4 regions of the Staphylococcus muscae genome follow, and region 4 is predicted to be linked to each of the others. Evidence: riboswitches for the same ligand, from Rfam matches in the RefSeq annotation. Region 4 holds a riboswitch; each other region holds the start of a gene.

Region 1 (3,474 bases), 710 kb from region 4:
TCTCGTGGTGGGATCCAAGGATTATTGACGTTCCAAGCTGTGCAAGCAGCAAGTTATATCATTTGGGGTGGTGTCTCTGACATGCATCTCATGTATGAAGAACGTGTTGATTTGAGAGGTATGTTACGTCGGATGGTAGGTCATCCTAAAAAGCTACCAGAAGCCTATCAACAACGAGATGCACTGAGTATGATTGACCATACCGCACCGCCAATTTTGATTGTACATGGTGGTTTAGATGAACAAGTAGGCATTCATCAAGCCTATCACTTAGCCAAACATTTGGAAGCCAAACAAGTCCGCTATGATACGTTCTATCAGATGGGAGAAGGTCACATACCACGTCCCAAAGCGTTATCTGAGGTACTTCAACGAATACATAGTTGGATGGACGAAGTAGAACGAAATAAATAAAAGGTCTAATTTGGTGTTGGAAAACACCAAATTAGACCTTTTTTTGGGAAGAGCTGGGAATTATGTCCCAGCCCCTTTTTATTTAGCCTTTGAAACCACCAGTTTGTTGTAATTGTTGTGTTTCTTCGCCAAATTTTTTGAAGTTTTCACGGAAACGTTCAATCAAGTCAGTTGCTTGTTTGTCATAGGCATCTTTATCATGCCATGCGTTTTTAGGTTGTAGAATTGTTGTTGGTACGCCTTCAATTTCAGTTGGAATACTTAAACCAAATATTTCATCTTCTTCAAATGTACTATTTTTCAGTGAACCGTTGATGGCACTGTTTACCATTTTACGTGTGTATTTCAATTCGATACGGTTGCCCTTACCGTATACACCACCAGTCCAACCTGTGTTCACTAAGTATACATCTACTTCGTGTTTGTCGATTAAGTCACCAAGTAAGTCAGCGTATACTTTCGCATTCAATGGCAAGAATGGTGCACCGAAGCAAGTTGAGAATGATGGTTGCGGTTCTGTAATACCACGTTCAGTACCTGCAAGCTTAGAAGTGAAACCACTTAGGAAGTGATACATTGCTTGATCCTTACTCAACTTAGAAATAGGTGGTAATACACCGAATGCATCGGCCGTTAAGAAAATAATTGTGTTTGGATGTGATGCTTTTGATGGTACAACGATATTATCAATATGTTCGATAGGATATGCTGCACGTGTATTTTCTGTATATTTATTATCATCAAAGTCAATGTAACCATGTTCATCCACAACAAGGTTTTCTAGTACCGTACCGTAACGGATGGCATCGAAAATTTGTGGTTCTTTTTCAGCGGATAAGTTGATCGCCTTTGCGTAACAACCACCTTCAATGTTAAATACCCCATTTTCGTTCCAACCGTGTTCGTCATCACCAATTAACTTACGGTCAGGATCAGCTGATAATGTTGTTTTACCAGTACCAGATAAACCGAAGAATAATGCAACATCACCTTTGCGTCCTACGTTAGCTGAACAGTGCATACTCATAATATCTCGTTTAGGGAGTAGGTAGTTCATCACAGAGAAGATAGATTTTTTCATTTCTCCAGCATATTCTGTACCACCAATCAGTACAGTTTTATGTTTAAATGACACGATGACGAATGTTTCAGAACGTGTACCATCTTTTTCAGGATCTGCTTTAAATGTCGGTGCAGAGATAATTGTGAAGTCTGCTTTGATTTTTTCTGCTTCGCTCTTAGAATGTGGACGAATAAACATATTTTGTGCGAAAAGGTTATGCCATGCAAATTCATTCACAACTGTTAATTTTAGTTGGGAATCTTTGTCGCTTCCAGCATAGCCATTAAATACGAACACTTCGTCTTTTGCATCTAAATACTCTAATACTTGATGGTATAGATTTAAAAACTTGTCTTCAGAAATAGGTTGGTTTACAGTACCCCAGTCGATGTCATCGATGACTTGTGGATTATTAACGATATACTTATCTTTTGGAGAACGCCCCGTATATTCCCCAGTTTTTGCGTTAATTGCTCCAAGTTCTGTTAATTCAGCCTCGCCACGACTCAAAATTTTGTTGTAGAGTTCAGTTTTTGTAAGCTGCAGATGAGAAGTAGGCTTGTCAATCAATGCATTCAGTGCACTTGTATCAAATGACATGATGAATCCCTCCAATAGTTTCTTCTTTAATGTAAGCCTTTACAATTAAAGAGTATAACATATTTAGCTAATAATCCCCACAAAAAATCCAAAAAAATGTCACATGTTTTTGAGTAATTTTATAGTGGATTTTTGTTTATATTTAGCGAGAATCATCGCTTTTTGACGGCGCTTTCATTATTATTGTAATTCTATATTCAAATAGATTTGTGAAATTGACACATGATTAAAATTTATGTAATATAAAAGCAACGGATTCTCTTATCCTGAGTGGTGGAGGGACATGGACCCAATGAAACCCAGCAACCTCTTTTAGCGAAGAAAGGTGCCAAACCGTTTGCAGGCGATAGCCTGAACGATAAGAGCGAATGGACGTTGAGCCTTCACTCTATGTATGTGCCGTAGTGGTGAAAGGCTCTTTTTATTTGAGCTCAGATAAAGAGAGTGTTCGTAATCTATTTTTAAAGGAGCATATTATGACAAATAATAAACGATTATTTACTTCAGAATCTGTTACTGAAGGTCATCCGGATAAGATTGCTGACCAGATTTCAGATGCAATACTTGATGAAATTCTAAAGGGAGATAGTCATGCACGTGTTGCTTGTGAAACAACAGTAACAACAGGTATGGCACTTATCGCAGGGGAAATATCAACGTCGACATATGTTGATATTCCTAAAGTAGTACGTGAAACAGTTAAACAGATTGGTTACACACGCGCTAAGTATGGCTACGATTATAAAACAATGTCTGTATTAACTGCGATAGATGAGCAATCTCCTGATATTGCACAAGGTGTAGACCGTGCGTTAGAATATCGAGACGCATCGAATGACGAAGTATTAAATATTGGTGCAGGTGACCAAGGGCTTATGTTTGGTTACGCAACAAATGAGACGGCATCGTTTATGCCACTGCCAATTGATTTGTCACATAAATTAGCGAAACGTCTGACAGATGTTAGAAAGGATGGCACATTAGACTATTTACGTCCAGATGGAAAAGTACAAGTAACTGTTGAATATGATGAGAATGATCAACCAAAACGAATCGATACGATTGTTATTTCATCACAACATCATGAAGAAGTAGCACTTGATCAAATCCAACGAGACATTAAAGAATATGTTATCTATCCAGTAGTACCTCAGGCGTTATTAGATGCTGAAACAAAATTTTTCATCAATCCAACAGGTCGATTTGTTATCGGTGGACCACAAGGTGATGCAGGTCTGACAGGTAGAAAAATTATCGTTGACACATATGGTGGATACGCTCGACATGGTGGGGGTGCATTCTCTGGTAAGGACCCAACTAAAGTTGACCGTTCAGCAGCTTATGCGGCACGCTATGTTGCCAAAAACATTGTTGCAGCTGGATTTGCTGATAAGTGC
Region 2 (3,474 bases), 470 kb from region 4:
TAAAGCACTTGAAAAATTCAAAGTGTTCTTGAGCAATCAAGGTGGGGATGCATCTGTTGTAGATGATCCATCTAAGTTACCAACTGCGAAATACACATTTGAATTACCAGCAAAACAATCTGGTGTTGTATCTGAAATGATTGCAAATGAAATTGGTATTGCATCTATGATGTTAGGTGCAGGACGTCAAACGAAGGAAGATACAATCGACTTAGCTGTTGGTCTTGTATTAAATAAAAAAGTCGGTGACAAAGTTGAAGAAGGCGAGTCATTGTTAACAATTTATGCAAACCAAGAAGATGTTGAACAAGTGAAAGAAAAATTATATGATAATATTACAATTAGTAATCGTGGAGAAACACCTACATTAATTCACGAAGTTATTACGAAATAATTGTAAAGGATTGAATGCAATGAAGTGGATCGGTCGACAATTGTTGGCAATCTTATTTATAGGTGCAGGATATTTACACTTCAAGAGAGAGCGTAATTTCCGCAATATTGTTCCGCATTATTTACCGTTTAAAAAGGAGATTGTTTGGATAACGGGTGTTATGGAACTCATCTTTGGTATTGGTTTAGCCATAAGAAAACCTGGCTACTGGTTTAAACATGCAATCATTGCATTTTTATGGGCAGTACTTCCAGCGAATATTTATATGGCACGTCATAAACTACCACTGGGTGATAAAGAGTTACCACAATCCGTTTTATACGGCCGACTGCCATTACAATTTGTTTTAATGGCATGGATACGAAAATTATAATAACAAAAAACACGGGTGCATTTGCATCCGTGTTTTTGTTTTCAACTTATCCTTCACCGAAGACATCGTGCCATTGATTACGCTTATCTAAAAAGGCTTGTGCAATTTCTTTTGCACCTTCTAATGAGTGAGAAGCAGCCCAACCACATTGTACTTCGTTGCATGCTGGTACTTCCGTTGCATCTAGAACGTCTTGTACCGTTTTTTCAATGATGTTTAATACATCTTCATAATCGTCGTGATTGATAAATGAGACGTAAAAACCAGTTTGGCATCCCATAGGGCTTAAATCTACCACTTTGTCTGAATGGTTACGAATATTTTCGGCCATCAAGTGTTCTAATGAGTGGAGCCCAGGCATCTCCATGTGCTCTTTGTTTGGTTGTTTAAAACGAATATCGTATTTGTGGATTTCGTCACCATTGTTCCCAGTCATTTTACCAGCTAAGCGGATATAAGGAGCAACAACTTTAGTATGGTCTAAGTTAAAACTTTCAACATTCATTTTTGGCATTGTGATAACGCCTCCTTTATAGTTTATCGTTATTTTATCATATTCAGAAGAAACTAACAGGGGCATGATTTGAATTTTGACGATGTGGGTATATATTTGAAAGCAATAAAATATATGATGCAAAGTACCTGTTGTTAGATAGATATAAATACGTCTTTTATAAAGATTTTAGAAAATATTGAAAAAATGACATGACAAATAATCGTAAATCCGATAGAATAAGTAATAATTAAATATAATTTATCAAGAGTGGTGGAGGGAATTGGCCCTGTGAAGCCCTGCAACCTCATCGGTGACGATAAAGGTGCTAAATCCAACAGCAAGTTAGCTGACAGATAAATGACATGGACAAGATATTATCAACTTTGTACATATCGCACTTGATAAATGTAGCGCTCGTACAAGGTTGATATTTTTTTGAAAGGAGCTTTTATATTGATAACAGTAAAACAACAGATCCTAGACTATATAGATAATCATAGGCTGAACTATTTGGACATGAGTCATCAAATACATGAGCGCCCTGAATTAGGGAATGAGGAATTATTCGCATCACGATTATTAATCGATCATTTAAAGCAGCATGATTTTGAAGTGATACGTGATATTGCAGGTCATGCGACAGGCTTTATTGCAACTTATCAATCTGATAAACCAGGCCCTAGAATTGGTTTTTTGGCTGAGTATGATGCCTTACCTGGACTTGGACATGCTTGTGGACACAATATCATTGGAACAGCCAGTGTATTAGCTGGTGTGGCATTAAAACAAGTTGTGGACGAGATTGGCGGTACCGTTATCGTATACGGTTGTCCGGCAGAAGAAGGTGGCGAAAATGGCTCTGCAAAAGCATCTTATGTGAAAGAAGGGCTTATAGATGTTGATGTCGCATTGATGATTCATCCGGGTAATGAAACATATCCAACGATTCATACCCTTGCAGTTGACGTGTTAGATATTAAGTTTTTTGGACGTAGTGCACACGCTTCGGAAAATGCGTATGAAGCACGTAACGCACTTGATGCAATGCTAAGTTTTTTCAATGGTGTTGCACAGTTACGTCAACACATTCAATCGTCTGAACGTGTACATGGTGTGATTTTAGATGGTGGGAAAGCAGCGAATATTATTCCTGACTTTACACATGCGCGTTTTTACACGAGAGGGACAACACGAAAATCACTGGATGTTCTCACTGAACGAGTGCATGATATTGCCAAAGGGGCAGCATTACAAACGGGCTGTAACTATGAATTTGGACCGATTCAAAATGGTGTAAACGAATTTATTAAATCCCCATTGTTAGATGACCTCTTTGAGAAATATGCAACGGAACTTGGTGAAGAAGTCAGTCATGATGACTTTGGATTTGGTTCAACAGATACAGGTAATGTTAGTCACGTTGTACCAACGATTCATCCACATGTGAAAATTGGCCCAAGAAGCTTAGTAGGGCATACACATCGTTTTAGAGAAGCAGCAGCAAGTCCAATGGGAGACAAGGCGCTAATTAAAGGGGCGAAAATTATTGCGTTGATGGGCGCAAAATTAATTCAAGATCCAGCACAGCTTGAGAAGATACAACAGGAACATCAATTATTAAGGGAGCATTTATTATGACCGATGTAAAAAATACTCAGTCTTATTTAACAATGGCTGAGTTGTATTCAAATGATGTCGTATATTCATCTCGACCTTCATATGTGTCGAATCCTTGGTTAGAACCAGATGAACATCAATCTAACTTTTTATCTGCGAGAGAATTACTGATAGCAGATATGCCCGTAATTGTACATGAAGCAAGTGTGACAGATAAGTTAGCACAACTATTTGCGTTAATTCATCGTCGTATTCCTGATAATTTATATTATTTTAAAGATCAATCTTCATATGAGTCACTATTACAACGTTTGACATTAGAAGAAGACCGAAAAATTTATTTCCAATATGTGCATGGTGATGACATTGTCTCTGCTGACAAGTATGCAATGAATAAGCAAACATTTATTGATTTGAACAATAAATCCAAAATACCGGACTGGACAGATGGCAAGTATTTGCCGAAGCGAGAAGTGGTGCCGTTTAACGAATTTGAACAAGCTGTACGCCGTTGGGAATTACCTGTCGTTATCAAACCGGGCGATGACTTGCCAACAGCAGGTGGCTATGGTGTGATGATTTGTTATACACAAA
Region 3 (3,474 bases), 520 kb from region 4:
AGGCTTCATCTATTTAACAGATCTCAAAGAAGAAGATAAGATGAAGAAGTGTGAAAGAAAAAATAGAGGTCTCATAACGAATTATATTTAAAAATAACGCATATGAAATGGATGTGTCCGTTTCATATGCGTTATTTTAATGCATCTATTTACCGAAGCTCTCAGCTAAAAATGACTCAACTTGTTCAGGTGATTTTGCGTTTGCAGAATGTAAGTGGTGAAGTTTCTCGCCGTTTTGGAAGATTAGGATACTTGGAATACCCATTACTTCATATTTTGTAGCAGCTTCTTCTACTTCATCACGATCCACAACGTACCATGTGTAGTCGTTATATTTTTCAACAATTGGATCAATCCACATATCCATTACTTTACAATCTGGACACCAGCCTGCCTCAAATTTAATGATGACTGGTTCCGCACTTTGGATGACTTCGTTGAATTGTGTCATATCTTTAATTGCTTGCATGAAAATGCCTCCTCTTATTCTTTCGTAACGTCATTATATCGAAATTGTAAGTGGAAGTCATTCAAATTGCAATGTGTATGTGACCGACATAAGTATGTTTTGTGCAATGTAGCTGAACAAAATTTTATAAAAAAGAGCAATATTTTTAAATGTTTGTTATATTTAAGTTATATGATTACTGGAGGTATGTATATGATCAAGTTTTATCAATATAAAAATTGTACAACATGCAAAAAAGCAGCTAAATTTTTAACGGAACAAGGTGTGAGCTTTGAACCGATTGATATTATTCAGCATAACCCAACAAAAGAAGAATTTGAAAATATTGTTGCATCAACAGGTATAGAAGTGAAAAAATTGTTCAATACGCACGGTGCAAAATATCGTGAATTAAACTTAAAAGATAAACTGGCAGATATGTCTGATGATGAAAAATTGACATTATTAGCAACAGACGGCATGCTCGTAAAACGCCCATTAGCTGTTTCTGGAGATAAAATTACAGTTGGATTCAAAGAAGAAACGTATCGTGATACGTGGCTTTAAGAAAATAGTTGATAGAAAGTCTGCAATGTGTCAGAATAAATATAACATTAACAATTGGAGGGGATTCAAGTGGCAGTGCCAAGTAATTTAAAGTATTCAAAAGAACATGAATGGGTAAAAGTAGAAGGTAATACAGCAATCATCGGTATTACAGACTTCGCACAAAATGAATTAGGCGATATCGTATTCGTTGAACTTCCTGAAGTTGACGATGAAGTATCAGAAGGCGATACATTCGGTAGCGTAGAATCTGTAAAAACAGTTTCTGAACTATACTCTCCTGTTTCAGGAAAAGTTGTTGAAGTGAATGAAAACTTAGAAGACGAGCCAGAAGCTGTCAACGAATCACCATACGAAAATGCATGGATGGTTAAAGTAGAATTATCAGACGAAAGTGAGTTAGATGCATTATTAGATGCAGCTGCTTACGAAGAAATGATCGGTGAATAATACGTAAAAATCTCGAGATGAAGCTGTGATTTGCAGTTTCATTTCGAGATTTTTTGTGCATGAAGCCGATATAGTAGCATATCTTTGTATAAGGTGCTACGCTCAACCTAGAATAATAAGGTAAAGGGTTGTACGAAATGACACAGAATGATGCACAAGATGAGATGTTAACAAAACATTTCGATAAAGAAATACATCTCATTTTCGGTTACACAACGATGTGTGGAACTTGTAAAGTGTCTGAACACATGTTGGACATTGTAAATGATATTTTGCAGTTACCAATGACAAAAATAAATTTAAATTATTACCCAGAATTTAATCAAGAAAATAAAATTATGTCAGTTCCTGTCTTGTTGATTATGCGCAAGAATCAAGAGATTGAGAGACTATATGCTTTTCAGTCGGTATCTTTTTTGTTGGAAAAAATAAAAAAAGTTATTGACGAATCTCGATTGCAATGGTAAGATTTAAACAATTCAATATTCAGAAAACTCTTATCCAGAGTGGTGGAGGGATGTGCCCTTTGAAGCCCGGCAACCGTCTAGTTATAGAAATGGTGCCAAGTCACATAAAGTTGTAAGCAACTTTTGAAGATGAGAGAAAGGTATTTTTAACACATTGCCTTCTCTTTCATTTAAAAAAGAGAAGGCAATTTTTATTTGGCGTAAGAGATGCTAGCACAAGGAGGAGCAATATGATTGAGCTGAAAAATATTGTAAAAAAATACGAGAGCAAATCCAAATCTGTCACGGCAGTCGACCACGTCAATCTTAACATTGACAAGGGGACGATTTATGGGATTATTGGATTCTCTGGGGCAGGTAAAAGTACGTTAGTAAGACTATTCAACTACTTGGAAACACCGACTTCGGGCGATGTCATCATTGGTGGTGACAATATCGGTCAACTGAGTAAACAAGCATTGCGTCAGAAAAGGCAAAAAGTGAGCATGATTTTCCAACATTTCAACCTGCTTTGGTCGAGAACTGTTTTGGAAAATATTAAATTCCCACTTGAAATTGCAGGTGTTCCGAAAGCTGAAGCAACTGAAAAAGCCAAGTCATTGGTTGCACGTGTTGGTTTAGCCGGTCGAGAACACGCATATCCATCAGAGTTATCAGGTGGACAAAAGCAACGTGTTGGGATTGCAAGAGCGCTTGCCAATGATCCAGAAGTATTGTTGTGTGATGAAGCGACAAGTGCGCTAGATCCACAAACAACGGATGAAATTTTAGATTTACTGTTGCAGTTAAAGAAAGAACAGAATCTTACAATCATCATCATCACACATGAGATGCACGTCATTCGTCGTGTCTGTGATGAAGTAGCTGTGATGGAAAACGGACGTGTCATTGAAGAAGGTAAAGTATCAGATGTATTTGAAAATCCACAACATCAAGTGACACGTCGTTTTGTACAAGAAGATTTACAGCCAGAGCAAGATTTTGAAGGCATCGTCAATACTTTGGAACTCGGTCAAAATGACAAAGTTGTCAAGTTAACATTCTCAGGTGAAAATACGACACAGCCTATCGTTTCATATATTGCTCGAAAACATAATGCCACTGTGAATATTTTGGAAGGCAATATCAAGCAAGCAAAATCGGGTGCAGCAGGATTTTTACTCCTACATATCCCGGCGATAGCACAGGAAGACTTTAATCATTTACAACATGATTTAGAGTTGCAAAACATTCTAGTTGAGGTGATTAAACATGGGTAAGAGTTTTAGCGAAATCTTGAATGAAATGATTACAATGCCAAATATTCGTTGGCCAGAGGTTTGGATTGCAACATACGAAACACTTTATATGACTGTAATTTCAACTGTATTTTCATTTGTTTTAGGTTTGATTCTAGGCGTTATTTTATTCTTAACATCTAAGAGTAAGTCGAAGGTTGGACGTGTTTTTTATAGCATCGTATCATTCTTTGTCAACTTATTCCGTGCTATTCCATTTATCATTTTAATCTTACTTTTAATTCCATTTACAAGCTTGATTCTC
Region 4 (3,474 bases):
AAACGAAGGTGCGAAGTTAGAGCGTGCGTTAATCAACTACATGTTGACAAAACATACAACACAACATGGTTACACTGAAATGAATGTGCCACAACTTGTAAACCGTCACTCAATGTATGGAACAGGCCAACTTCCTAAATTTGAAGAAGACTTATTCAAAGTTGAAAAAGAAGGTCTTTACACAATCCCAACGGCAGAAGTACCATTAACAAACTACTACCGTGAAGAAGTGATTCAACCGGGTGTGTTACCTGAAAAATTCACAGGACAATCTGCATGTTTCAGAAGTGAAGCAGGATCTGCTGGTCGCGATACACGTGGCTTAATTCGTCTTCACCAATTCGAAAAAGTTGAAATGGTACGCATTGAAAAACCTGAAGATTCTTGGAATGCATTAGAAGAAATGACTGGTAACGCAGAAGCGATTCTTGAAGAATTAGGCTTACCATACCGTCGTGTGATTTTATGTACTGGAGACATCGGATTCGGTTCAAGTAAAACTTACGACTTAGAAGTATGGTTACCAAGTTACAATGACTATAAAGAAATCAGCTCTTGCTCAAACTGCGTTGATTTCCAAGCACGTCGTGCAAACATCCGCTTCAAACGTGATAAAGATGCAAAACCTGAATATGTACACACATTAAACGGTTCTGGTTTAGCAGTAGGTCGTACATTTGCAGCTATCGTTGAAAACTATCAAAATGAAGATGGTTCTATCACAATCCCAGAAGCACTTGTACCATTCATGGGCGGACAAACAGTTATTGAACCAAAATAATTATCGGTACCAATATTTACTCTCTAAATTAATATAGATACATGAAGACCTTTTGAAGTGAATTCTCTCTCACTTTGAAAGGTCTTTTTTTGATATTAAGACATCCTTCTGACTAATATTGTCAGAAAATTTAGTAACAAAAAACATTGCTTTAACAACGTTTTTAGACATCGGTATGTGTGCGTGCGCTGTGAAGGGTGTCTAATGATGTGGATTTTGAATTTAATTTGTAATACAATAAATTTAATTTTGATGAAGGGGGTCACATCATGGCATATCAGACATTCAGACAAGGTATCAAAGATTGTATTCCCACCTTGCTTGGATACGCAGGTATTGGCTTTTCATTCGGTGTCGTAGGGATAACATCTGGGTTCAATTTATTTGAAATCGCCTTACTATCTATCTTAATTTATGCTGGCGCAGCACAATTCATCGTGATTGCTTTGATGGTTGTTCATACGCCTGTATGGGTTATCGTTCTTACCACGTTGATTGTTAACAGCCGAATGTTTTTGTTGAGCATGACGTTAGCACCTTCCTTCAAGCAGGAGACATTATGGCATCGTATAGGAATCGGTACCTTGTTGACGGATGAGACATTCGGGGTAGCAATTACTCCATACTCAAAAGGGGAGACGATTGGTCGTAACTGGATGTATGGTTTGAACATTACAGCATATCTCTTTTGGGTTTTTACGACAATTCTTGGTGGCGCACTCGGTGACTTTGTGAGTCGGCCAGAAATGCTCGGTCTTGATTATGCCATATTAGCGATGTTCGTTTTCTTGGCAGCAGCACAATTAGAAGGCGTACAGAAGTCTAAGATACGCCTATACTTGCTGCTTATCTTCGTCGTTATCGTATTAATGCTCGTATTAAGTCTATTTATGCCGTCTTATCTGGCTATTATGATTGCATCGATATTGACAGCGACATTAGGGATGGTGATGGAACAATGACATTTTATTTCTTAATTGCAGTCGTCTTATCAGGCGTTGTGACATTATTTGTACGTGTCTTACCATTAGTGATGATTTCCCGGATCGAATTCTCTGAGAAATTCATTAAATGGTTATCTTTTATTCCAATCACGTTATTTACAGCGCTTGTCGTTGATGGGTTGATCAAACAAGAGAGTGGTGTGTTTGGTTATGCTATCAATTGGACGTTTCTCATTGCGCTTGTTCCGACGATATGGATTGCCCTGCGCACACGGAGTTTGACAATAACAGTATTGGTGGGGATGGTGGCAGTGGCGTTATTGAGACTTACAATGGTCCCTTGATGTTGTTTTATAGATAAAAATAGTGTATCATAACACTTAATTTAAATATGCTGAAAACTTATTGAGAGAAGCTGAGGGATTTGGCCCGCTGACGCTTCAGCAACCACTTATATACGAGAACGGTGCTACAACCAACGATTGCGGTCGGATAATAAGTCATCCTATATAGATAAGACTGTATCGTTGTTGGCTCAATGATACAGTTTTTTACTTTTAGGAGGGCGTGCAATGAGCAACTATACCGTAGATACATTACATTTAGGAACATTCACAACAGAATCAGGCGAAACAATTCAAGATTTACAACTGCGCTATGAATATGTCGGTTACAAAGGGCAGCCATTGGTTCTCGTTTGTCATGCTTTAACGGGCAACCACCTAACTTATGGTACAGATGAACAGCCAGGATGGTGGCGTGAAATTATCGATGGTGGATATATGCCGTTTCACGACTATCAGTTTTTAACATTTAACGTCATAGGCAGTCCGTTTGGATCAAGCTCACGTGCTAATGACAGTAAGTTTCCAGAGCACTTAACGATGCGTGATATCGTTAGAGCAATCGAACTTGGTGTGAAGGCACTCGGCTATACAGAAATTGATATTCTGATCGGTGCATCTCTCGGTGGTATGCAGGTGATGGAGTTGTTATACAATCGACAGTTTCACGTGAAAAAGGCTGTGATTCTTGCAGCAACTGCGAAGACGTCTTCGTATAGCCGTGCATTTAACGAAATTGCACGTCAGGCAATACATTTAGGAGGAACAGAAGGATTGAGTATTGCACGACAGCTTGGTTTCTTGACTTACCGTTCTTCTAAAAGTTATGAGTCAAGATTCACGCCGGATGAAGTGGTTGCTTATCAAAAATATCAAGGAGACAAGTTCAAGTCATCCTTCGACTTAGAGAGTTATTTGACACTGCTGGACGTCTTAGATAGTCATGATATTTATCGTGGGAGAGATGATGTGAGCGCAGTATTTCGCATGCTCGACACGAAAGTTTTAACAATAGGTTTCGTGGATGACTTGCTATATCCAGATGATCAAGTTGAAGCGGTCGGCCAACATTTTCGTTATCATCGTCATTTCTTTGTCCCTGACAATGTTGGACATGATGGCTTCTTGCTAAACTTTAATGATTGGGCACCTTATCTCTATCATTTCTTAAAAGTTTCCCGTTTTCGTCGCTAGGCTTAGACGGATATCTTACATTTTGTTATAATCAAAGGAATGAAGAAGAGAAGGGGTAAAATTTTGAATGCACATAGATGCAACAAGACATAGACGCCTCATTCTATTCGTATTTTGTCAGCGTCATATCAATCCAAGTCATTGTATTCGTATGGCAAAGTTTGTAAAATAAGCGATAAAGAAATAAATTAGTTTGGAAGTGGCGTTATTG

The links. A riboswitch is a leader RNA that binds a small molecule or an ion and turns the genes downstream of it on or off. The one in region 4 is predicted to bind S-adenosylmethionine.
Region 1: linked by a shared signal. The riboswitch ahead of metK (methionine adenosyltransferase) and the one ahead of metX (homoserine O-acetyltransferase MetX) in region 4 are both predicted to bind S-adenosylmethionine.
Region 2: linked by a shared signal. The riboswitch ahead of C7J88_RS04960 (M20 family metallopeptidase) and the one ahead of metX (homoserine O-acetyltransferase MetX) in region 4 are both predicted to bind S-adenosylmethionine.
Region 3: linked by a shared signal. The riboswitch ahead of C7J88_RS09850 (methionine ABC transporter ATP-binding protein) and the one ahead of metX (homoserine O-acetyltransferase MetX) in region 4 are both predicted to bind S-adenosylmethionine.

Annotation. Positions count from the first base shown of each region.
Region 1 covers NZ_CP027848.1:748,302-751,775, reverse strand. The annotation lists gene C7J88_RS03595 (alpha/beta hydrolase family protein) at 1-414, shown strand, start outside; gene pckA (phosphoenolpyruvate carboxykinase (ATP)) at 497-2,077, opposite strand; SAM riboswitch class I at 2,336-2,442, shown strand; gene metK (methionine adenosyltransferase) at 2,554-3,474, shown strand, end outside.
Region 2 covers NZ_CP027848.1:997,216-1,000,689, reverse strand. The annotation lists gene C7J88_RS04975 (pyrimidine-nucleoside phosphorylase) at 1-394, shown strand, start outside; gene C7J88_RS04970 (DoxX family protein) at 414-767, shown strand; gene C7J88_RS04965 (S-ribosylhomocysteine lyase) at 814-1,281, opposite strand; SAM riboswitch class I at 1,519-1,623, shown strand; gene C7J88_RS04960 (M20 family metallopeptidase) at 1,720-2,901, shown strand; gene ldmS (L-aspartate--L-methionine ligase LdmS) at 2,898-3,474, shown strand, end outside.
Region 3 covers NZ_CP027848.1:1,983,471-1,986,944, forward strand. The annotation lists gene C7J88_RS09825 (nitroreductase family protein) at 1-91, shown strand, start outside; gene C7J88_RS09830 (thioredoxin family protein) at 146-469, opposite strand; gene C7J88_RS09835 (arsenate reductase family protein) at 662-1,015, shown strand; gene gcvH (glycine cleavage system protein GcvH) at 1,085-1,465, shown strand; gene C7J88_RS09845 (thioredoxin family protein) at 1,603-1,932, shown strand; SAM riboswitch class I at 1,960-2,068, shown strand; gene C7J88_RS09850 (methionine ABC transporter ATP-binding protein) at 2,163-3,191, shown strand; gene C7J88_RS09855 (methionine ABC transporter permease) at 3,184-3,474, shown strand, end outside.
Region 4 covers NZ_CP027848.1:1,462,423-1,465,896, forward strand. The annotation lists gene serS (serine--tRNA ligase) at 1-781, shown strand, start outside; gene C7J88_RS07270 (AzlC family ABC transporter permease) at 1,051-1,743, shown strand; gene C7J88_RS07275 (AzlD domain-containing protein) at 1,740-2,069, shown strand; SAM riboswitch class I at 2,125-2,227, shown strand; gene metX (homoserine O-acetyltransferase MetX) at 2,298-3,263, shown strand; gene C7J88_RS07285 (DUF2232 domain-containing protein) at 3,463-3,474, shown strand, end outside.